One region of the Cohnella abietis genome, then DNA from elsewhere that is predicted to be linked to it. Evidence: predicted binding sites of a transcription regulator. Region 1 holds the regulator's gene; each other region holds the start of a gene.

What was found. Region 1 encodes Rex, which represses fermentation and respiration genes when NADH is low (regulators of the CRP and FNR family bind a similar motif). Its sites were predicted from a motif close to TTGTGAAATATTTCACAA; they were not measured.
Region 2: a site for Rex is predicted at 2,783-2,800, ahead of nadA (quinolinate synthase NadA). Genes of this name have one in related genera too.
Region 3: a site for Rex is predicted at 1,751-1,768, ahead of KCTCHS21_RS06395 (DoxX family membrane protein). Genes of this name have one in related genera too.

The regions. Positions count from the first base shown of each region.
Region 1 is NZ_AP019400.1:3,040,588-3,048,849, reverse strand. It holds gene KCTCHS21_RS13035 (AAA family ATPase) at 1-735, opposite strand, end outside; gene KCTCHS21_RS13030 (hypothetical protein) at 728-1,267, opposite strand; gene KCTCHS21_RS13025 (cell wall elongation regulator TseB-like domain-containing protein) at 1,741-2,274, opposite strand; gene KCTCHS21_RS13020 (amidohydrolase) at 2,271-3,575, opposite strand; gene KCTCHS21_RS13015 (redox-sensing transcriptional repressor Rex) at 3,572-4,228, opposite strand; gene dinG (ATP-dependent DNA helicase DinG) at 4,225-7,113, opposite strand; gene KCTCHS21_RS13005 (hypothetical protein) at 7,167-7,808, opposite strand; gene panD (aspartate 1-decarboxylase) at 7,878-8,261, opposite strand; gene panC (pantoate--beta-alanine ligase) at 8,246-8,262, opposite strand, start outside.
Region 2 is NZ_AP019400.1:84,601-92,862, reverse strand. It holds gene nadC (carboxylating nicotinate-nucleotide diphosphorylase) at 1-66, opposite strand, end outside; gene nadB (L-aspartate oxidase) at 59-1,675, opposite strand; gene nadA (quinolinate synthase NadA) at 1,812-2,750, opposite strand; gene ftsH (ATP-dependent zinc metalloprotease FtsH) at 2,989-4,989, opposite strand; gene hpt (hypoxanthine phosphoribosyltransferase) at 5,081-5,620, opposite strand; gene tilS (tRNA lysidine(34) synthetase TilS) at 5,677-7,107, opposite strand; gene KCTCHS21_RS00385 (serine/threonine protein kinase) at 7,123-8,049, opposite strand; gene KCTCHS21_RS00380 (vWA domain-containing protein) at 8,033-8,262, opposite strand, start outside.
Region 3 is NZ_AP019400.1:1,572,475-1,580,736, forward strand. It holds gene KCTCHS21_RS06390 (response regulator transcription factor) at 1-903, shown strand, start outside; gene KCTCHS21_RS06395 (DoxX family membrane protein) at 989-1,531, opposite strand; gene KCTCHS21_RS06400 (IS3 family transposase) at 2,183-3,043, opposite strand; gene KCTCHS21_RS06405 (transposase) at 3,055-3,351, opposite strand; gene tnpC (IS66 family transposase) at 3,653-5,101, shown strand; gene KCTCHS21_RS06415 (hypothetical protein) at 5,413-5,898, opposite strand; gene KCTCHS21_RS06420 (TetR/AcrR family transcriptional regulator) at 6,069-6,980, opposite strand; gene KCTCHS21_RS06425 (MBL fold metallo-hydrolase) at 7,131-7,859, shown strand; gene KCTCHS21_RS06430 (AbrB family transcriptional regulator) at 7,859-8,262, shown strand, end outside.

The sequences.
Region 1 (8,262 bases):
TACCTGAATCTGGCGATCGAATCTACCTGGGCGAAGTAAAGCAGGATCAAGCAATTCTTTACGGTTCGTCGCAGCAATCAGAAGTACACGAATACTTTCTTCCCCCTGAACACCATCCATCTCGGTAAGCAATTGATTAAGGGTTTGATCATATTCTCTATGCTGCCCGCCGTCTCTTTTGCCACCAATGCCATCAATCTCATCAATAAACACAATTGCACTATCTCTCTTCAGCTTAATCGCTTGCTGGCGAGCTTCCTTGAACAAATCGCGGATTCTTCCAGCACCGACCCCAACATACATCTCGACAAACTCACTCCCCGATGCCGCAATAAATGCGGAACGAGTATGATTGGCTGCAGCTTTAGCAAGTAAAGTTTTGCCTGTCCCTGGAGGACCCGTCAACAGGATACCCTTGAGAGGACGAATACCGAGCTGTTGTATCTTGTCACGATTGACTAGAAAATCCAATGCCTCCGTCAGCTCTCGTTTCGGCTGGTCCTGACCACCAATATCCTCGAAGGTTAGAAATTCAGGCTTCCGTGCGGTTACCTTCTTACCAGCTGTCCCCATCGCTAGACCACCTTTGGATCTAGACAATACGATGACTGCTGCGAACATTAATAAACCCATAACCATAATAGCTGGAGATATACCAACGTATAGCAAGAAAATAAACAAAACTACTGCAGTACCTATACCGATCTCTTTTCCAAAGGAGCTTAGCTTACGCATTAGACCACACCCCTAACATCGCAGGCTGGCGAGGTAAAATAACGTATTTCGCCGCGTTACCATCCCTCATTGAAATATAGACATTCGTTTCATCCATATCTGTGTGTACGGTAATTCCTGCAAATTGCTCGGATAAGCTCTCCATCGTATTTCTAATGCCTGAGTATTTATGGTTTTCCATCGCTTCAGCAACATCGAACAAGGCGTAGCTCCATGCTTTTTCAAGCCGCACACTTTCCTTATCCGTTGCAGTCGCCGCTAATTCCAGCTTTTTGCTTCCAATCTCACTCGCTCCATCTTTTTTTATTAGACGATATACTTCTCCAAGATCAGCATCTGGAGCCAGTTTAACTTTCACTGTAACAAGTCCATTGGACATCTCGACCTTAGCAGTTTCTACACCAGCAACTGAATTGGCAACCTTGTCTAAAGGCTTCTCAACGCCATAATGTCTGTAAGCAAACCATCCTCCGAACAGAATGACGGCCGCTAATGCCACAGTTATTGTAATAGGTATTATTCGTATTTTCATTATGCTAAACCCCTCCTACAAATAGTTATCTGTTTAGTTAGGATTGAATGTTTCAATGAGGTACAGCTAATAGTATATCAGGATTTGATATACTAATCGTTAGATGATCAATGGTAAAACAACAAAAAAACGCCTATTTAGGCGCTGTCGGGAAAATCTCAACAACCATTATTACGCACTTCGCAGCTCTTGTTCTCCATGAGGTCGAACCGTGCCACAGCTATAAGCGGTCTATCAAGATTCTTCTATTTTTACGAGCCCTGCTGCTTTCCGGACTTACTGAGTGAACTACACATACCTGTCTGCCAACACATATGTGTAGTTCACTCAGTAAGTTAAATTTGGAGGACTAACGTCAAACGGCTCATACTTTCCATTCGATATAAAAAAGCAGCCCATAAGTTCATCACTTATGGGCCAGCCGTTATTATGTCTATTTAGCTTAATGCAGCGGAATGTTTATGTTTTGCTTACTAACTCGAGAGAACATAGGTTTTAAGCTTTGATCCTGTTTTGAAGGAGTAAAAATCAATCGATTGATGCCGCTGATTGTTCTGCTCTGCCTCATTCCAGTAACGAATTTCCCACACAGGCCCGTTCTGAAACCAACCCGGAATGATGCGAATCGGCATTAATCCATTGTGCTCCTGCGAGAACTTTGCAATCATCTGCTGCTCAGACATGTTGTCGCTGACCTTTTCTTTAATGGTCTCAGCCTCGCGCTCCCATACCATCCATTCCTGCTCCTCAGCATCTTTTCCATTTACAACCCATACCGTCTCATCCCAAGTGTGAATTACCGCATTGGAGACTTCGACTAGCCCTGCTTGCTCTTTGGCGATTCGTATGGCGTTGTTCTCGGCATTACGATGATCAGTATCCGCGGAACGAACGTACAGAACGAAGGTAACGATAACAAAAACAACAAAACCAGCCAATATGACTAGCCATCTTCTAAGCGAAAGAGACGGTAATCTCCGTTTACCCTCACTGCGGCTCAGATTCATCCCCGAAGCCTCTGGAAACAACGTTCCGCTTCAGCGAGAATCTTCTCTTCATCGAGAGTGAGTAGCTGACCATTTTTCAACAATTGTTTGCCATTGACCCACACATGACTTACGTCCGACCCTCTAGCTGCATAAGCCAAATGTGAAACATAATCTGTGTGTGGAACAAAATGCGGCTTGCTGATGGAAAGAGCAATGAAATCTGCCTTGAGCCCCACCTTAAGCTGGCCCACGATTCCTTCTAAACCAATGGAACGAGCCCCGTATACGGTTCCCATCCGTAATGCCTCAGCCGCTGGAACAACTGTCGGATCCCCACTGACGCCTTTGTGCAGCAAAGCAGCCATAGATATTTCTTGGAACAGATCCAGATTGTTGTTACTAGCTGCACTGTCCGTACCGAGTGATACAGTCACTCCTGCCTTCATTAAATCAGGCACTCGCGCGATCCCGCTTGCAAGCTTCAAGTTGCTTACCGGGTTATGGGAGACAGCAACATTACGTTCCGCTAGCAACGCAATTTCCTCATCATTTAGATGAACGGCGTGAGCAACTAGAGTAGGACGACTAAACATACCTAAACGGTCCAAATGCTCAACCGGACGGTAGCCATAGTCTCTAACATTCTGCTCAACCTCAGCTATCGTTTCGGACATATGAGTGTGCATTGGCAAATTAAGCTCATGCGCTGCTTCTACGAATTTGACAATATAGTCGGGTGGACATGTGTAAGGAGCATGAGGTGAGATCATAACGCTAATACGTCCGTCAGCTGCGCCATGCCAGTCCTTGGCGAACTGAATAGCGTCCGCTAGCTTTGCCTTCTGGACGTCCTCAGGACATAAGCCAATTACACCACGGGTTAAGCTAGCCCGCATACCCGATTGCTCGACCACCTCGCCGACACGTTGCATATGGTCATACATATCTACAAATGTGGTGGTACCACTTTTGATCATTTCCGCCGCAGCAAGAGCTGAACCCCAATATACGTCGTCACCCGTAAATTTAGCTTCTGTTGGCCACATATGATTTTGCAGCCAATCCTGTAAAGCAAGATCGTCCGCAAGTCCGCGAAGCAAAGACATTGCAGCATGGCCGTGCGTATTAACAAGCCCAGGCATGAACAGTAGTCCCTTGCCGTCCATAATCTCAGTAGCACGAGATTTCTCTTGCTCAGGAGCGCTTCCTTCTCCAAGACCAGCAATAAGATCGCCCTCTATTGCCATCCAACCCTCGAATTGGGGCAGCTGTGCATCCATTGTTACGAATGTACCATTATTAATAAGTAAGCGCGTCATTGGCTTTCCTCTCCATTCAAAGAACCATTAATATGATCCATATAATAAGCCAAGCTAAGTAGCTCTGCAGTAAAATCAGCATGGTGAATTCTCACTCCAGGAATTGACTTCAGAACGACTGGAGCGAAGTTCAGTATCCCTCGGATACCCGCTGCCACGAATTGATCGGCTACATTCTGAGCCTCTGCAGAAGGAACCGTTATGATGCCAACTGATATATCATGTTGTTTAACTGCAGCCGATAGCTCCTGCATAGGCTGCACGGTTAATTGATTGATAAGTGTTCCCTTCTTGCTCTCATCAGCATCAAAAACAGATACAATTTTCATATTATCTTTAATGTACATATTATAGTTGCACAATGCACGACCCAAATTACCTGTCCCCACCAAAGCAACATGCATCATTTTGTCTAGCTTAAGAATTTGGCGAATCTTTTCTATTAAATAATCGACATTGTAGCCAACGCCTTTGCGTCCGAACTCTCCAAAGTAGGCTAAGTCCTTACGTATTTGTGCAGGATTTAGATCAAGCTTCTCCCCCAAATCCTGCGAGGATACTGTCTGGATGCGACTAGCACTCAGCTCGTTAAGAAATCTTAGATAGACAGGAAGTCGTCTTACGACTGCCTCGGATATTTTGTTCGGTTTCATGACAACTCTCCCTCTTCACCATCGACAATCGGATTAAGCCATGAGCTTACACGGGCAGCCATCGCCGCTGTCGGCAAATGTTCCATCTTGGGACCAGGTAAGGAATACAAGAAATATTTACCGTAATTCGTTTCTATTACTCTTGTATCATATAATATGACGATGCCTTTATCAGAAGCCGTTCTTACTAGTCGGCCAAAGCCTTGCTTAAAGCGTATAACTGCCTGAGGAAGTGATAGCTTCATGAAAGGATTTTTATTCTCAGCTTGGAGCTTCTCTGATTTGGCTTCTGCGACCGGGTGGTTCGGAGGCTGGAAGGGCAAGCGGACAATTGCAAGACAAGTCAGCGCATCTCCTGGCAAATCAATTCCTTCCCAGAAGCTACTCGTTCCTAGCAACACCGATGCTGGCTGCTTAATGAATTGCTGTGTCAAGCGGCTACGGCTGCCACTGTCCATTCCTTGTCCTAACACTTGAATCCCGCTTGACTCTAGTCGCTCCTTCAGAGGCCCATACACGGTTTTAAGCATACGATGGGAGGTAAAGAGCACAAGCATACGCCCTCCCACTGTTCGGGCCATTTCCTGAAGCGAATCGACTAACGCATTGATGAAGGTTGTTTCTCCATCGCGTCCTTTAATCGCAGGAAAATCTCTAGGGATAAGAACTAACGCCTGCTCGCGATATTTGAAAGGGGATGGAAGTAATGCCGTCTTTAATCTCCCATCCTTCTCAGCCGCATCTAGCCCAAGCTGCTCAGTGACGTAACGGAAAGACTTATCAATCGTAAGTGTAGCTGATGTCATAATGACGCTTGCTTTGCGATCGAATACACCTTCTTTAAGGAGCACGCTTACATCCGCTGGCACTCCATATATCCATACCGATCTCCCGCGATACTGAGAATGCCCCTCTACCCAATAAACGAACTCAGGCTTGCCAAGCGAGACAAAAGATTGTGTATCTGCTCGCACATTGGCCAAGTCTTTCAGCACTCCGCTTAGGTCGGTTAGCATCCCTTGCAAGCTAAGCTCATCCGCATCTTCCCGAATTTCAATCGTTAATTTCTCTAGAGGCCGGATAAAATCGGAAAGTAGCTGGATCACATTGTTCCCATCTACGGACAAGCTCTCCCACTGTGAAGGCAGCTCCGATGGCTTCAGCCTATAGGTATAATTGCCTGTTTCATCTGTAGAGGCCTGACTAGCGAGCAAATTAAACAAAGCATCCATCCATCGCTCCCATGCATCACGTATTTCATGAATTTTGGGCACGATTACCTCTAGCTTTTCTGTCCAAGCCGATGAATTGCCCGTTCCTAATGATGAAACAGTGCTAATTAACTGAGGCAATAAACCAGTACGTGCATCTTTCCAGATACGTTGAAGAGGAATAGCTAGCGTTGAATGCCCTGTTTTCTGTCCGAGATGATGGCTTGCAACCTCTTCCAGATGATGCGCTTCATCTACAATCAGTCTATCATATGCGGGTAAAAGCCGATGCTCAGCGCGTATGTCAGTGAACACCAGAGCATGATTCGTAATAATAAGATCTGCTTTACCGGCTTCGTTCCGTGCTCGATGATAGAAGCAGCGACGGAACCAAGGACAGGCACGATTCAGACAAGATGCTGCATCACTGGATACTGCATCCCATTCCTCCTTGTTCCGAGTACCGATATTGAGCTCTTCAGATTCCCCTCTTTCCGTTTCTCCAAGCCATACCGTCATTCCCCCTCGAGTAATGGCATCCTCGCGACCTAGTGCATGCTCTGGAATTTGCTGACGGCTCTCAAATTTCCTCAAGCATAAGTAGTTACTACGACCCTTGAATACCGCTGCGCGAAAAGGCATAGGAAGAACCTGCTGAAGCAAAGGCAAATCTCGTTCACGAAGCTGCTCCTGAAGCTGAATTGTATGAGTAGTGACTACGACTTTTTTGTCTTCCTTTAACCCATAATATAGTGAAGGCAACAAATAGCCTAGTGATTTCCCCGTTCCTGTTCCCGCTTCCACCAATAAATGAGAGTCCTGCTCTAATGCTCCAACAACCTCCTGGAACATAATCTCCTGACCTTCCCTTGATTCATATCCGGGAAACAGCTGCTTGAGATTATTCTGAACGATAGCTAGATATTCGTCGAATGACATATCCTTCAACAGCTTAGATGCATCCGTTGTATCTTCGCTCCGATTTGTAAGTGCATCCTCGCTCCAGTCGCCCACATTCATCGCGAATTGACGGAAGTGATGAACCCCTTCCTCTTGAATGAATGGCTGCGTTTCACGCCAAACAGCTACGTCAGCAATTAGCCAGCCTAGATCATTGCTTTCCTGATCGAACATAGCTCTAAGCCGCTGCAAAGTAAATAATGGCAACGTCCTGAGCTTGTTCAAGCACAGCAGGAATAGCTCTGCGGTTGCAACAGCATCACTGTCAGCCTGATGAGGGCGATCATGACTAATATTAAGGGTTTGTGTAAGTGATGATAATGAATAAGATGGCTGGGTGGGATACAGAAGGCGAGTAAGCTCCACTGTATCAATCATTCGTCCTGCGAATGGCAAATAGCCGCTCCGATCTAGGGCGGCTTGCAAGAAGGAAGCATCGAACTCTACGTTGTGCCCTACAAGTACAGCATCCTGAAGGAAAGGGACAACCTCATTAAGCATATCTTCAAGCTCATTAGCATTGATGACATCCTCATTGGTGATCCCCGTTAAACGCGTTATCTCAGGCGGTACCGGCCTGCTTGGACGCACATAGCTAGCATACGTTGAACAAACGGTACCCGCCTCATCAATTAGCGCGAGCCCCGTTTGTATAATTTCATCTTTATCGGACGACATGCCCGTTGTTTCAAAATCGAGCACGGCAAATTTCATTGCTGACTTCCTTTCCTTCCGGCAACCAGAACCGTATATATAACGGGCGATATCTAGACCTGAACTAAGCTTTGCAGCTCAGCACTTCCGAATTGAAGCTGCAGCTGTCCACTTCCCTGCTGGATCGATTCCAAATTCAACTGAGGATCAGTGAAGGAGGGATCGACTTCCAACGCTTTGAGAAAATAATGCTGAGCTTGATCAATATGGGCATAAATAGCTTGAATGCAGCCTAATGCATTATAAGCGATCGCTTGTAGTCTGGTCTCTTCCGATGTGGACACAATTAATTGGAAATGCCTTTGCGCTTCATTCCATTGTCTCATATGCATCCGAGACATCCCAAGAAATAATCGTACGCAAGTAAATTCAGGATATTCGGCTACCGCTTCCTCTAATTGCTCAGAAGCCTGCTTAAACATCTGCAGCTTAAAGTAACCTTGTCCTTTAATAAATGAGCCTACAAGCTTCTGTGGCGCTTTAGCCTCGGTCACGGCAGGCTGCTGCTGAAGATCCCTAAACATCCCCATCTTGTCTTCAAACTGTAGCCATGACTCAATAATATCATCACTTAGCGTTTTGAGCATGTCCCATTGCTGCTGTAGCATCTTTTTTTCATCACCGGAAGAGGTCGGAAATCGGAGTATAAGATCATCTAATACATCATTCATTGTCGCAAACAATTGTCGAATCATATTGTCCCCCCTTGTCGCAAGTGAAACTGTACTGCTCATTCTGCGTTCCAAGGAGGTGTTTCATACGTATTACAAAACGGTCGAATGCGGCTCTTCCGCCAATAATTTAACAACATGATTATTTTCATCCATGATTGCAACCTTCGGGTGATGCTGGCGAGCTTCTTCGTCAGAAAATAAACCATAATTGATAATAATGACCTGATCTCCCGGCTGCACAAGTCTGGCTGCTGCACCGTTTAGGCAAATGACACCAGACCCTCTTGGCCCTGGTATTGCATAGGTTTCAAAACGGGCCCCATTATTATTATTAACGATCTGAACCTTCTCATCAGGTAAAATATCAACCAGTTCAAGCAAGTCCTGGTCAATCGTTACACTTCCGACATAATTCAAATTCGCTTCCGTCACTGTTGCACGGTGTATTTTGGATTTCATCATTTGGCGAAACATA
Region 2 (8,262 bases), 3.0 Mb from region 1:
AAGCTGATCTTTCACTGCTTCAATTGCAGGACCACCGATTGTCCAATCGCTTTCTCGTTCAAACATCGTCGTCGACCCTTTCTGTACGAATACCTTTTTCCCGGTTCAATATCGTGTGTGTACGCCAATTCAAATCATCCCTCTGAGGATAATCTTCCCGATAATGACCGCCACGACTTTCTTCACGATTGAGTGCTCCCTCGGTTACAAGGAATGCGCAGGTCAAGAGATTAGCATATTCCAATTCCTCTTTCTTAGAGAGACACAGCTGAAACAATGGCAGCTGCTTCTTTAACTCCTCTAGCCCCTTAAGAAGTCCGGCACGATCTCTTCGTAATCCAGCGTAGCGAACCATTCCCTTCTGAAGCTTCAGGCGGCGCTCGATAAGTGCACCCGTCAATGCAGCATTCCTATCTAAGCCTAAGCCATTGTCTGCAGAAGCCTTTGCTGGGGTAAGCTTGTTTACAGCATCTACGATACGTTGTCCGAAAACGATAGCCTCCGACAATGAATTACTTGCAAGCCGGTTAGCGCCATGCACTCCAGTCGAGGAAGCTTCACCACAGGCAAAGAGACGATGAATACTAGTCTCGCCATGGAGATCAGTTTTGACTCCACCCATCATATAATGAGCTGCTGGCGCTACAGGTATCCAATCCGTCGTCATATCGAGTCCATAATTTAAGCAATATTCAAATATCGTCGGAAAACGATGCTTAATTAATTCAGGGCTTTCATGCGTAATATCAATATAAACATAAGTAGACTTTGTCGTTTCCATCTCGTTCACAATTGCACGAGCCACAACATCTCTAGGAGCAAGCTCTAGCTGAGGATGATAATTTTCCATGAATCTGTCGCCATTAATATTGCGTAAGAATGCACCCTCGCCGCGAACGGCCTCCGAGATAAGAAATCTAGGCGCACCAGGATAACAAAGAGACGTCGGGTGGAATTGATTAAACTCCATATCCCGAATATCAGCACCTGCACGGTAGGCCATAGCCACCCCGTCACCGGTTGCCACCTCAGGATTAGTCGTATACCGATAGAGCTGCCCGGTGCCCCCTGTACAAAGCACAGTAGCTCGTCCGAATACAGCAACGCGAGATCCGTCTGGCTTCTGAACGAGCGCCCCCCGACATTCCCCGTCCTCCGTCAACAGATCCAGCACAAAATGATCGTCCCACAGCTCAAGAGTCGGATCAGATTTGACCTTCTCCGCCAATGCACGGACGATCTCAAAGCCTGTGGCATCCCCATTAGCATGGAGTATACGACGTTGGCTATGAGCACCTTCCTTCGTCAGAGCGTACTGGCCGTCTTCTTCATCAAAGTTGGTGCCGTATCTAATAAGCTCCTGTACCCCATGAGGCCCTTCATGAACAAGCACATCGACTGCTGCGGCATTACAAAGACCTGCTCCAGCAATCAATGTATCTTTAGCAAGAAAATCGGGAGAATCTTCATCGGAAATTACCGCAGCAATTCCGCCTTGCGCATAGCGGGTGTTGCTATCGAATAAGGACTTCTTAGTTATCATTAATACCCGCTGCGTCTCGCTGGCCTTTAGCGCCGTATATAGTCCGGCGATGCCGGCCCCAATAACGATCACGTCCGTCTCAATGCGAGGAAGCTTGTCTAGATCAAAATCAACAACGTACCTTGGAATCATGGTTATTTTGTCCCCACTCAACAGAAGAGTAGCACAAGCTGCTTGAACGATTAGAAAGCATCGGTAGGTTATACCTCAGCTTGTCTAATCGTCAGATATAAACGTCTGCAGCTGTCCATTGGACAGCTTAGCCGTTTTACTTTACTAGCAGCATGCGCTCCAGCGATAAACGAGCCTTGTCCGCGACATCCTGCGGTACATATATTTGCGGTTGCATCGTCTCTAAGGCTTTAACAACCTTCTTCAGGTTATTAACCTTCATGTTCGGGCAGACGAGAAATTTCGATGCGAAATGAAAGGATTTATTAGGACTATCCAGACGAAGCTGATATCCTGTTCCGTCCTCCGTACCTACAATAAACTCTTGATGACTGGATTCCCGACAATGCTTAAGAATACCCGTCGTACTGCCAACGAAATCGGCCATTTCAACGACTTCCGGACGGCATTCTGGGTGGACTACGAATTCCGCATTCGGATACTTCGCCCGCATCTCCTCGACATCCTTAATAGTCAACATGTCGTGGGTGTTGCAGTAGCCTTCCCAAATAATCATCTTCTTGTCAGTAAATTGCTGCACATAATGCCCAAGGTTCTTATCTGGACACCAGATGACTTCATCGGCATCAACTGAATTGACAACGTTGACCGCATTAGCGGACGTACAGCAAATATCCGTTTCCGCCTTAACGTCAGCAGAGGAATTAATATAGGTAACGACTTTAGCATTCGGGTGCTTTGCCTTTAATTCCCTAAGTCCAATCGGATTAACCATATCTGCCATTGGGCAGCCTGCACGTTCGTCCGGAACGAGCACGGTCTTATGTGGAGCCAGAATCTTAGCACTCTCTCCCATAAAATGTACACCACAGAACACGATGACATCCGCATCTGTTGATGCCGCTTTCTGAGCTAGCAGAAAAGAATCTCCGCGAAAATCCGCGACCTCCTGTATTTCATCACGCTGATAATAATGAGCGAGAATAATGGCATTCCGTTCCTTCTTAAGCTGCATAAGCCGTTCGCGTAGCTCGCGATTTTGTTCTGCTTTACGCTCTAGTGCCAAAGCCTCCATGCTTAATCTCCTCCCCTAGATGAACCGATAGTTTGTGAATCAATGCACAAACATGGCGGGATCGTTGTCTCTATTGTGGACGAAAACGAGTTCGTTCATTAACAACTAATTTACACTTGCCAAGTAAGGCTGTCAATTCATCTTGCACCGATTGTAAGCCCTTTTTTCAGGATATTAAAACGGGATGTTCGCCAAGCGCCGTTACAGCGCGGGAACATCCCGTTTAATGAGTACCTTATTATTTAGGCTCTTCGGAGCCGTCATCCTTGCGCGAATCCGGTATAGTCGGCAATGGCTCGTCATCACGGGTTTGAATCCGCACCTTGACATCGCCAATCGTATCCACAATCGGTTCAGCTTTGGACTCCTCGTCGTTAGAGGATGGTTCCTCAACGTTAGCTACGAAGATACCCTTCTCGATCAAAGTCTTGATCTGTTCGAGATCAAGCGTCTCCTGTTCAAGAAGCGTCTTAGCTAACAAATGCATCTCTGCACTCTTCTCGTTAAGGAGCTTCCTAGCACGATCATAGCAATCACGAGTAATGCTCTGCATCTCTTGGTCGATCTCATAAGCAATGGCATCAGAATAGTTCTGTTCATGTCCGATGTCACGGCCTAAGAATACCTGACCTTGGGAACTGCTACCGAACTGCATAGTTCCGAGCTTTTCACTCATTCCGTACTCCATGATCATTGCACGTACGATGCTTGTAGCTGACTTAAAGTCGCTATAAGCGCCCGTACCAATTTCTCCGATAAAGATTTCTTCGGCTGCACGACCTGCCAGCAAGCCTGTCACTTTATCAAGAAGCTCTTGCTTAGTCACAAGCATACGGTCTTCCTTAGGAAGCATGATGACATAACCGCCTGCACGTCCACGTGGAACGATCGTTACCTTGTGTACCGTATCCGCATGCTCAAGGAAGAATCCAGCAATTGTATGACCCGCTTCATGATAAGCGACAATACGCTTCTCACGATCGCTAATGATACGGCTTTTCTTCTCCGTACCTACGATAACACGGTCAATCGCTTCATCGACTTCTTGCATGGCGATATCTTTCTTATTACGACGTGCAGCAAGCAAGGCTGCCTCGTTGAGTAAGTTTTCCAGATCAGCACCTGTAAATCCAGTTGTACGTTTAGCAATAGTGCCAAGACGAACATCTTTATTCAAAGGCTTGTTGCGAGCATGAACCTTCAATACTGCTTCACGGCCCTTAACGTCTGGACGATCAACCGTAATCTGACGGTCAAACCGGCCTGGACGAAGCAAGGCTGGATCAAGAATGTCTGGTCTATTCGTTGCAGCAACGATAATGATACCTTCATTGGCACCGAAGCCGTCCATCTCTACGAGAAGCTGATTGAGTGTTTGCTCACGCTCATCATGTCCACCACCAAGGCCTGCGCCCCGTTGACGACCAACAGCATCGATCTCATCGATAAAGATAATACATGGCGAGTTTTTCTTTGCATTCTCGAACAAGTCACGAACACGGGATGCCCCGACGCCCACGAACATTTCAACAAAATCAGAACCAGATATAGTGAAGAACGGAACGCCCGCTTCACCCGCTACTGCACGAGCAAGCAACGTTTTACCTGTACCTGGAGGACCGACGAGGAGAACACCTTTTGGAATGCGTGCGCCAAGCGCCGCAAACTTACGGGGATCCTTCAAGAACTCGACAACCTCGACCAACTCTTGCTTCTCTTCATCCGCTCCGGCCACATCCTCGAACGTGACCCGTTTCTTCTCTTCATTATAGAGACGGGCACGACTTTTGCCGAAATTCATCACCTTACCGCCGCCGCCTTGTGCCTGATTAATCAGGAAGAAGAAGAGAACGAACATGATGATGAAAGGGATAATAGAGGTCAAGAATGTCAGCCAGAAGCTTTGTCCCGGCATTTTTTTAATGTTAACTTCAAAGTTTTTCTCTAACCCAATCTGAGTAAGCTGTTGAAGTGCGTAATCGGCATAAGGCGCACGGCCCATGAACGTTTCGCCCTTCTCATTAGCGGCCTTAGGCTTATATTCACCTGTTACTAAATAGGTGCCGCTTTGAATTTGCAAGGTCAGTTCCTTAACATTGCCCTGCTGGACTGCTTGAACAATTTGATTGTAATTCAGTTCCTTGGTCGTATCCTGCTTCCCAATGAAAAACTGAACAATCCCAACCGTTACCAAAAAGATAAGTAAGTAAAACCCTGTGTTCCGGATGAACCGATTCATCCCCGACCTCCTCTCGACACGCTTACATCATTTTACCATAGCCTGTCTTGGCATCACAATAATAACGCACCACCGTATGGACGGCGAGCTCTTAAACCGTATAGACTTCCGGCTTGAGCACTCCGACATAAGGCAAATTGCGGTATCTCTCCGCATAATCAAGCCCATATCCAACGACGAATGCATCAGGAATACTAAATCCGGTGTAGTCTGCGTTCAGGTCTACTGTACGGCGTCCCGGTTTATCGAACAGAGCCACCACGTTAACGGACAACGCATTGCGGCGCTCCAGGACATCGATCAAGTAGCTTAGGGTCAATCCACTGTCAATAATATCTTCTACAATAAGGACGTCTCTACCTTCAACTGATGCGTCTAAATCTTTAACAATTCTGACCTCACCAGAAGATCTTGTGGAATTGCCATAGCTCGATACCGCCATGAAATCAAGCTCAATAGGGATATCGATATTCTTGGACAAGTCCGCCATAAAAATAAAAGCGCCCTTCAGTACACAGATCACAAGTGGATTGCGTCCCTCATAATCACGACTAATCGTCGCTCCGAGCTCCTGTACCTTCTGCTGTATTACTTCTTGCGAGTATAGAACTTCTTGAATGTCGTTGTGCAAAAAAGGTACCTCCCAGTGATTATTAAACGGTATGATGACTTTACTCCGATCATGCCCTAGTTTTCAATACTGACCAACCTAATCAACAAGGTTAATCGTGTATTTGGAGTAACAAGAGCGTGACTCGAGCGCCGCATTCCCGGTATCCATAACACGCGGTTGTCTCCATCCACCAGAATGGGAATTTTATCGCGACGGGAACGCGGAACTTTGGCATCGATGAACATATCTTGCACTTTTTTAGTGCCGTTTAGTCCATAAGGCTGTATAAGATCTCCCGGCATGCGACTTCGAATTTGAATGGGAAACTTAATTTGACCTGCGTCAAAGGATGCTTCCTGCAAACCCGACCGCGCATAGGGAATGAAACCTTCTAGATGCTCCAGTATAACTCGTTGTCCTGCTTCCTCGATAAGAACTTCACTCGCCGTGTCAGTAATGGTATAAGAAAAACCTACCTCTGACGGAAAGCCCTGACCGATATACACCTCATCATATTCCCGCTTAAGCACCCATCCATCTCCGATGTCCAACTGAGTAGTCGTCGGATGTTCGCGTACAAGTGCAGTAAGAATTTCCTCCACATGTTGAAAATCCAACATCTGGCGAGGGTTAGCAGAACAATTTAATATTAATTTAATCAATCTGCGTTGTAAAGCGATGTGAAGGCCGCGGAACCATCGTCGCTCTAACCGGAAGCCCTCTCCATATGGAGTTACCTTCTCCTTGAACGCCTGAAGGGTTTGGTCTTGCATATAATCGTCATCCGCCGCTGCCATAGTAGCAAGTCTAACCAATGATTCTTTAAGCTTGGGATTATACTGCTCTAGCAACGGCAAGAGATCTAACCGGACAGCATTGCGGAAATAATGTCGGTCGACATTGCTGCTATCAACCGCGTAAGGCACCCCGTTTCGCTTACAATAATCTAGAAGCTCACATTTGTTAATACGCAGCAAGGGGCGAATCAGTTCCAATTGTTCATCTTTTCGTCTGGCAGGTATGCCAGCAAGCCCGCTTACACCCGTTCCTCTGATGACTCTCATCAGTACGGTTTCGGCTTGATCATCGGCATGATGTCCCGTCAATAAGTAAGAACAAGAATGCTTATGAGCAACCTGCTTAAGAAATTCATAGCGCTTTTCCCTAGCCGCGGATTGGGTATTCATGCCAGTATCTAATATATATGCTGGTACATTCAGCTCTGCTGACTCGAAAGGCAAACCCCATTCCGCCGCCAAACGACCTACCATAGCCGCCTCAGCATCCGACTCCGCTCCGCGGAACTGGTGATTGACATGCGCAACAATGATTCGGAAGGGCTCTTCCTCCGCCATTGCTCGAAGTATATGTAAGAGAGCCATCGAATCGGGACCTCCGGAAATCGCTGCAACGACAGCGCTATCCCCTTGCCACCAGCCGTCCGCCCGTGCTTGTGCCATTATGTGAGCCTTCCAGTCTTCCTGCTGTTGCACTTGCACAGTCATTACTCCTTTTTACCCCTATTGAAACATCCATAGCGCCACTAAGGATAGACAGAGAACAATTGAAGCGCCCAGCAGACCAGCCATCCACCCTGGAACCCGATCATTGGATTTTGAAGCTGTCTGAGAAATACGAACAGCATTACGCCATTGCTTGCTAGCATCCTGAGAATGCTCGAATTGTCCCGTTAAAGCCTTCTCCATCCAATCCTCCAGCGGAAGGAGCCGGGGATTGCTTCTTACCAGCTTCATAAGCTCCCGTGGATGACGATTCTGTGGCAGCAAAATCTTAGATAGCTGCACCAACCGCTTGCCATCAAGCGCATGCAGCCACAATAATGCCACTGAGAAATGGTCGTAAGCCGGATCAGCCGTACGGCTACCCGCAGACCAATAGCCCCTGTCATAAATCTCAGTAAATTGGCGAACACTTCGGCCAATAGCCGACATGCCTCCATAATCTACAAGCTCAACCCGTCCGTACTCACCAACCAGGACGTTATCACTTTTAATATCCCCGAAAATCCATCCCGCTTCATGAAGCTGCGTTAAGCGCTCTAATAAACGGTAACCAATAACGCCCATCCAATGGGAGCCTTTCTCCCTCAGATAGGCTTTAACTGGACTGCCTGGTATGTAACGCATGACGTAGAAGGGAACCTTCTTTCCCCCTACCATGGCATCATCTACATCCAACAAAAAGGGAGGACGATCCTTCTCCGAATGATCTAAGGACGCTAAAATATTAGCTTCTCCCTGCAGCTCCGCAGCTTCCAATCCAAGTTTAATCGCAAACTTCAAGCGACTGCTGGAGGAAGACGCTAAATACACTTGCCCATTAGCCCCTACTCCTAATAACTGGTCCAGACGATAACTTCTACCATTCCACTCGCCTTTTATTTCTGTCCCTGGCGGAAAAGGCTGCTTATCAGACGACGTAGTCACTCCGCACCCCGTTCGAATCGCCCTGTGTGGTCTTTAGCGACGTGTCCATTTGCTCTACTGTGCTTATTTTACCACAAGTTTCCGTAATAAAATCTACGACTTGTAGAAGTGCTGGTCCTGTTGGCGTCGTGCCTCCCATACGAATTTTGCCAAACAGCGATCCTATCTTACCTGAGTTGGATGTCCATCCCGAATCCATAACGCAATAAGTAT
Region 3 (8,262 bases), 1.5 Mb from region 1:
TTCGTATACTTCGACAAGGCTGCTACACCGGATCCGAATGAGTGGGTCAGAAGATGTGAGGAATTTCTGCTATATTGCGAGCGTCATTTTTATTGCAAATCTTCCTGCTATATTGGTCAGAAGTCGGCTATAGAACGTACGAAGTCAAATTACGAAGCGTTATTGAAGCTGGAGTTCGATAATATTTCGAAATCGCGTTCGGTGCATTTACATAAGCCGGAGCGGGAAGAGGTCAATCGGCTACGGACCTTTGATTTGTCGGAATGGCCTGGACTGATCGAGCAAGGGGCGGAAGCTGCTTTGCGCGAGCGAATTGTTCAATCGCTGGCGATTCTAAAGATTGAAGGGGGTAACGCTGAAGCGTTGCTCATTTATTACCACAGCGTTCTTCAGGCGATCTATTCGGTACTGCACAAGCGAGGGAAAAGCGTGCAGGAGGTATTCGCTGAGGCGGAAGCTCTTGAGCCCGCATTCGTACCGAAAACGATCAGCCAAATTGAGCAGTGGAGTATACGAGTAACAGGGGCAGTCAGCCGTTACGTGAAGAAGGATGAAGATTCAATCGTGCAGAGGGTGAAAGAGTATGTGATTGCCCATTTGGACGATCGCATCGAGCGGATGGAGCTTGCTGATTTGGTACACTTAAACCCGGCATATTTATCAAGGCTGTTCAAGAAGGAGACGGGAGAGTCGCTCACCGAATTTATTCAGTCTGAGAAAATGAAGCTGACCAAGCAGCTACTACGCGGTAGCGACAAGCCGATCAGCGAAATCGCACAAGTGGCGGGTTATAGCAATATGTCATACTTTTCGAAAGCGTTCAAAAAAATGTATGATATGAGCCCCTTGGCTTTTCGGAAAGGTTCCCCATCTAGAGAGGGGAGGAGAGGGGAATGGAAATAAAGCAAGAAATGGCGATGCAAGGATAACCCTTGTACCGCCATTTCTTTATTTTGATACGATTTTTTCAAGTTATAACTAGGGTCTGCTATTTAGCCAAAATTCCTGTGCCGGTAGCCGGATCTTTCGGCTTGCGGTGGAAGAGTTGATCAAAGCCCTTGTGTAGCAGTGGAAGGACGTAACGGTCAAGTCCGAAGCGACCTGCGTTCGTTCCAGCGACGACAACCAGCAATCCGAGAAGCATTAGCCAAGGGTTAGTGCTTACTGTTCCAGCGAATAAAAACATGAAGTTCATTAAGAGTCCGAAGAATGCAGCCGTAACAGTCAGCGTACCAAGGATGAGACCAAGACCTACTAGGAACTCTCCCCAAGGAATCATGACGTTAATAATTTTAACGTTCGGTAATGCGAAGTGTTCTAGGAAGGCTAGATACGTAGGGTATACCGCCTCGCCTGTCGCCTTATCGACAATCGGATTATTAATGGCTCCGTTCAGAAATCCTCCAGCATTAAAAGGTGTTGCTCCGGTAATTTTATGCCATCCTGCGGTGATCCAAGCGTACCCAACTACGAAACGGACAATGGTGACAAGGATTGCAGCAATACGATGCTCTCTCCACAATTTCATCATGACAATCACTCCTCATTTAGTGTATATAAAGCGTTAATTATGAAAGTAACGATTTGTAGTTATCGGTGTATTGTAGTTATCGGTTTATTGTATTTCTCACCGATGTTTGAGATCGAAACCGTTTCATCGGGATCACCATCCTCGTTTGTTTTCTTGTCTTCTTGTTTTCTTGTTTTCTTGTTTTCTTGTCTTGATTATAAATCTAATTTCAATCAATTTATGTGAAATAAATCACAATATCAGAAAAACTTTATCACCTATTTAGGGGGTTATAATCTCCGATTAGTTACACCATGCAATAACGCACTGAGGGCTACTAAGGGAGGAGGAAATCCTCATTCACGCAGGAATAACGCACTGAGGGCTACTAAGGGAGCGGGAAATCCGTATTTGCGGAGGAATAACGCACTGAGGGCTACTAAGGGAGCGGGAAATCCGTATTTGCGGAGGAATAACGCACTGAGGGCTACTAAGGGAGCGGGAAATCCTCATTCGCGAGGGAATAACGCACTGAGGGCTACTAAGGGAGCGGGGAATCCGCATTCGGGAGGGAATAACGCACTGAGGGCTACTAAGGGAGGCGAAAATCCTCATTCGCGAGGGAATAACGCACTGAGTGCTCTTCTGTCAATAAAGTAGACACCAATTAGTTTAAGCCATGTTAGCGTAGTAAAGTTGCTCAAAGCACACCGGCGACATATAACCAATAGTGCTATTTGAGCGTTTCCGGTTGTAAAAGAATTCGATGTAGCGATAGAGTTTTTGCTGGGCTTCTTCCACTGTCTTAAACTTAGGCTTACTGTAGATGAACTCACGCTTTAATATGCTATGAAAAGCCTCGATACAGGCGTTATCATAGCAGTTACCCTTACGACTCATACTTGGCTTCATTTTGTAGTCCAGCAACTGCGTACGGTAATCTTTGGCGGCATACTGTGAACCACGGTCGGTGTGGTGAATCAACCCCTTGGGGGGCTTCTTGGCAGCGTACGCCATTTTCAGTGCATCCAGTGTAAGGTCAGTCGTCATTCGATCGCTTAGCTTCCAGCCCACAATTTGTTTGGTGAATAAGTCCAGGATACTGGCGAGGTACAGTTTCCTTTGACGGCACGGGATATAGGTAATGTCAGCCACCCACTTCTCGTTGGGTTTTGTGGCCTTGAAATCTTGCTGTAGTACGTTGGGAGCGATGGGCAGATCATGGTTGGAATCGGTTGTGGAGACTTTGAACTTGCGGGACATACAGGAACGCAAACCCTCTTCTCGCATGATGAGACCAACCGTACGCTCGGAGACGATCCATTTTTCCTTTACAAGCTCCCCGTGTATTCTCGGACTACCATAGCTTTCATCCGAGTCGTAAAAGTGCCATTTTACCCGCTCGGCAAGCTTGGCTTTGCGTTTTTTGAGCTCGGATACTCCGGAGGTCAGCCACTTGTAATAACCGCTCATAGACACCTCTAGAACGTCGCACATCTTCTTCAATCGAAACTCGGAGCGATGATTTTCGATGAACTGGAACCTTAGTTCCTTTCTCTGCTGAAGATGTGCATGGCCTTTTTTAGGATTGCAATCTCTTCTTCCATATCCTCGATTTTACGTTTCTGATCTTCGAGAAGTTGTGATTGTTGACGAAGGGTTTCTCCTTGATTTACGGGCTCGTTATCGAACTCTCGATACTTTCCAACCCAGTTACGCAAAGTGCCTTGATTAACGTTAAGCTCATCTGCAATCTGCTCTAACGACTTCCCCTGCTCTTGCACATACTTTACGGCCTCACGTTTAAATGTCTCATTGTAATGTTGCCTGTTCCCACCCATTTTCAACACCCTCTTCGTATGCTTTTTTTCATTATCTGTCTCTCACTAAGAGGTGTCTACTTTTTATTCTAATTGCAGAGGGCTACTAAGGGAGCGGAAAATCCTCATTCGCGAGGGAATAACGCACTGAGGGCTACTAAGGGAGCGGGAAATCCGCATTTGTGGAGGAATAGCGCACTGAGGGGTTACTGCTTAGGTCTCCCCATATTGCGGGAGATTTTTTTATGTTCTTTAAAGGATTTCTTCGCCTCATGTCGAATACATAATTATGCCATCTTCAACAACGAGGAGCGTGACCAAGATGCTAACGCCGCAACAAGTGAACACGATTTGCAAAGGAGATCAGGAGATTGCGGGTTACTTCAACGCGCTTCTCACCGTGATAGATAAGCAAGAAAAACAAATCGAGAAACTCGAGAAACGGGTTCATGAATTAGAACGCCAACTCGGTCAGAATAGTAACAACAGTAGTAAACCGCCTTCGAGCGATGGATTTCGAAAACCGACCAATCTACGTCAACCCGGCGGTAAAAAGGGGGCGCCTAAAGGGCATGATGGACATACGCTTCGCTTTAGCACCGACCCAGATGAGATTGTCATCCATTCGGTTTCTTCTTGCTCGAATTGCGCTTCCTCATTAGCGTCCGTGACGGCTACGCGCTATATTAAACGGCAAGTATTCGATTTACCGCTACCTCGTTTGGTTGTTACCGAACATCGTGCGGAAGAGAAATGTTGCCCTACATGCCGGACGCGTCAATCTGCCGCTTTTCCGACACGCGTCAACGCGCCCGTTCAGTACGGAGATAGTTTTACGGCTTGGACGGCGTATTTGAACGTGTACCAGCTCTTGCCGTTAGATCGCATTTCGCGGTTGTTTGCTGATTTGACAGGACAGCGTCCTAGCGAAACGACTTTGATCACGCAATTGAGCACAATGGCGGACGTTGCGTTGCGAATGGAGCCTGCCATTCGCGAACAATTGGTGAAGCAACCGGTTTTGCATGCCGATGAAACGGGGATGCGCACAAACGGTAAAAAACAATGGCTCCACACACTCTCCAATGACCAATGGACGCTACTCTCATTGGCGGAGAAACGGTGCGGGCAGACTTTGGTAGACATGGGCGTACTTCCTGTTTATGATGGCGTGCTCGTGCATGATTGCTGCTTGGCGTACTTCAAACCGGTGTTTAAGTTTTCTCACGCACTGTGCAACGCGCATTTGCTTCGCGAGTGCCAAGGCATTGCGGAGCACGACCGCCACAAATGGGCGACCCAGATGAAGGAGTTGCTCCAACGAAGCTGGGTGCTGGCTAAAAAGTCTCGCGCGGCTGACGTCGCTTTGACGGAAGAAGTCCTCACCGAAATCGATGTGCGCTACGACGCCATCCTGGCACTTGGGAAAACCGAGTGGGTAAAAGATGCCGTTCGCGCCAAAACAGGGCCAAAAGGGCGAAAATGTAAAAGCAAAGCAGCCAATCTCGGACAGCGATTCGAACAGCACAAAGTGTCGATTCTTCGCTTTCTTCGAGATGCCCGAATACCGTTTGACAACAACCAGGCTGAACGCGACATCCGCATGTCCAAGGTGAAGCAAAAAATATCCGGCTGCTTCCGTACCAACGAAGGCGGACAACGCTTTGCCAGCATACGCGGGTTTATTTCCACGCTTCTAAAACAGCAACTTCCCCTACATGCTTCGCTTGTATCTGCACTCCGCGGACAATTCCGATTTAGCACGACCTAAGTAGTAACACTGAGGGCTACTAAGGGAGCGGGAAATCCTCATTCGGGAGGGAATAACGCACTGAGGGCTACTAAGGGAGGCGAAAATCCGCATCCGCGAGGGAATAACGCACTGAGGGCTACTAAGGGAGGCGAAAATCCGCATCCGCGAGGGAATAACGCACTGAGGGCTTCTAAGGAATCTGCCCCCGAGCCGAGACGTGCATACACGGTGCAAACAAGATGAGTGGTTTTCGTCAATAAGCAGAAGATTTCATGAAATCTTCTGCTAGAGAATGGGGTTAAGTGTATTAGCGTGCTGCGAAAGTTGAGCTATTTATTTAATAATTTACTGCTTAGATTTGCGATTTTCTTGGTGATTTCATTATTTAGGGGATCATCATGCAATTGCTTCAGGGTTTCACGCAAGGTTTGGATAGTATCAGAATTAATAGTATTAATGATTTCTTGATTATTTTCGGGCTGGAGCAAGGCAATATAAAGACTATATAGAGATCCATTCAAAAGCTCATTCTCTTTTTCATATGAGGTCAATCTTGATAAGGCTGATACAGCAGATAGTTGGGAAATTAGTTTTGGGTATTCACGTAAAACATCGTTTGGTTCTGATAAGTCTATTCTATTAAGACTACTCTCGGTCTCACCAATCTGATAAATAAACGCTTGGTCAATTTGATTGTGAATATCATGTAGCTTTTTCTTGTTCTGTTGATTCGAAAAAATAAAAACTATAGTAAGAATAGCTAGTGCACCAATAAGAAAAATACCTGTAATATACTTTTTATTTTGGCTTTGCAAAGTATCAACCCCTTAAATAGGTTATTAGACAATATCAGAAAAGCCAGTCTCGCCTATGAGATTGGGCTGGCTTTTCTGATTTGTTTGCAGGGCAGTCGTGAGCCGAAGTCGAAAAGCTCGTTGCAGCTCTCGAAAGGCATTTCTCGCGAGATGGCGAGGGGGGAATTCCCCTATTGCTTATCATGTTGCATTGACGAACGGTTCAGCATAAGGACGAGCTGGTTTACATAAGGTCTCAACTCGCTGACGGTATCTAGGAAGGTGACGTAAACCCGCAAAAGGGTACTATTTGGCTTAGGTTGTCCAAGCTCGCGCTGCAGCAGATCGATTACCTCGAGCAGCTCATCCTGAATGCGTACTAGCTGGGGTAGCTCCTTGATTTTGACGACAACAAATTTCAGAAACTCTTCAAGATTGGCCTTTCGTGTTTCGTCATCCAACTGGTTGATGTCGTTGAAATAAGCACTCGAAGTCTTGAGAACTGGTTCCGCTTTGCTTGCGATTAAATCGCTGATGATCACATCCATCCTATCTGTGAGGAATCCGGCCAAATCAGCCATGGGGACCGCGATTACGGACTGTACCGAATGAGATAAATATTCCTTCAACATGCCGCGGAAGATAGCCACGGTATCTCCCAGATAGGGGGCAATGGGCGCGCCATATGCTTCAAGGAAGCAGTCGTGGTGCATCGTAAGCAGCGTGGCTCTTTTTTTACGCCATTCATGCAGAAAATTCTCGTTGCTTGTAAGCGGCAGCTCCTTGAATTCGCTGGTGAAAAAGTAGTTTTCGAGCATAAATTGCAGCTGAAACACGATCTTGCGGCGCAAAATTTCCTTAGGCGGATGCCCCTCCAACGTAAGCGTGCGATCAAGCGCTCGTGCTTCTTCGAACAGTGTCCGGTGTACCTCGACGAAGATCCCGGTAAATAAATCCTCTTTCGAGGGAAATACTTTATAGATGCTCGCTTTGGCCATGCCACAAGCTTCAGCGATGTCCTGCATGGAGGCTGCGAAATATCCTTTTTCCTTGAAAATTCGCATTGCCGTATCTATGATTTGTTTTCTTTTGAATTGTTCCATATTTTCCACCTCTACACATTCTGACATGCCCTAACCTGATGGTCAATAAAGGAATTGACGCAAAAACCTTAAAGTCATATAATGTACTCGTGAGTTTTATTGTCAGAAAATATAAGGAGGTGAGCCAGAGCAACTAAGCTTTGGCGCAACATGAAAATTAATGAACAGATTGAGATGCTAGAGATTACTCTTCAGATGGGCGAGAACCATATGGTCATCAACCCGACGGTCATCCGTGACGAGCAGGCTTACGTATTAATAGATACGGGAATGCCCGGTTGTTACGGTCCTATTACGGAGCTTTTGACTCAAGCGGGCATCGATCCGAAGGCCCCTCATTCCATTATTCTTACTCATCAGGATCTCGATCATGTGGGCGGTCTGCCGGAGTTTAAAAGTGAAAGTGTGGACGTATATGCGCATGCGGATGACCAGCCGTATATAGATGGTTTGAAGCCGATGATTAAGTTAAGCGAGGAGTTTAAGCAAGGGTTGATCGCGTCTCTGCCACAGGACCTTGCGTCTTCTTTTGAGACCGCCTTTTCGGGAAAAGTAAAAAATGTGACCCACCTGCTGGCGGACGGGGAGAAGCTACCTTTGGGTGGAGGACTTACAGTCATTCATACTCCCGGACATACGCCGGGTCATATCAGCTTGTACCATGAGCCTAGCAAAACTCTCATTGCCGGAGATGCGATGGTCGTTGATAATGGGAAGCTCCAAGGTCCCAATCCAGCAGTTACACCTGACATGCAAACTGCCCTTGCGTCGCTTCGCAAATTCAAGGCATATCCGATCGACAATGTAATTTGCTATCATGGGGGCTTATTTCAAGGCGATGTCCAAGCAGTGATTGACGAGTTGACAGAGAGCCTGTAATGGACGGCACCGGGCATTCACACCAAAGTTCATCATGGAAAGAGAGCAAGTGGATCCGGTTTTTGACGACTTGTGTCATTGCAGTTTTGGGGGGCTTTTTCTTTCAGCTGATTCATATGCCAATTCCCTGGCTGCTGGGCTCTATGGTTTTTGTCTTGATTGGCTCCAAAATATTTAGGGGCGTTACGTTCTACTGGCCCGCACAGATCCGCAATACCGGGATGATCATCATTGGTTACACATTGGGGCTATCATTCACCGCGTCGACCTTGGTGCAAATCGGTCGCCAGTTGCCGTCGATGGTTCTGTTTACAGCACTTTTGCTTCTGTGCGCTGGAGGCATCGCATTCATCATCTCATTGCTATCCAAAATTCCTTTTCCGACCGTGCTTATGGGGAGCAT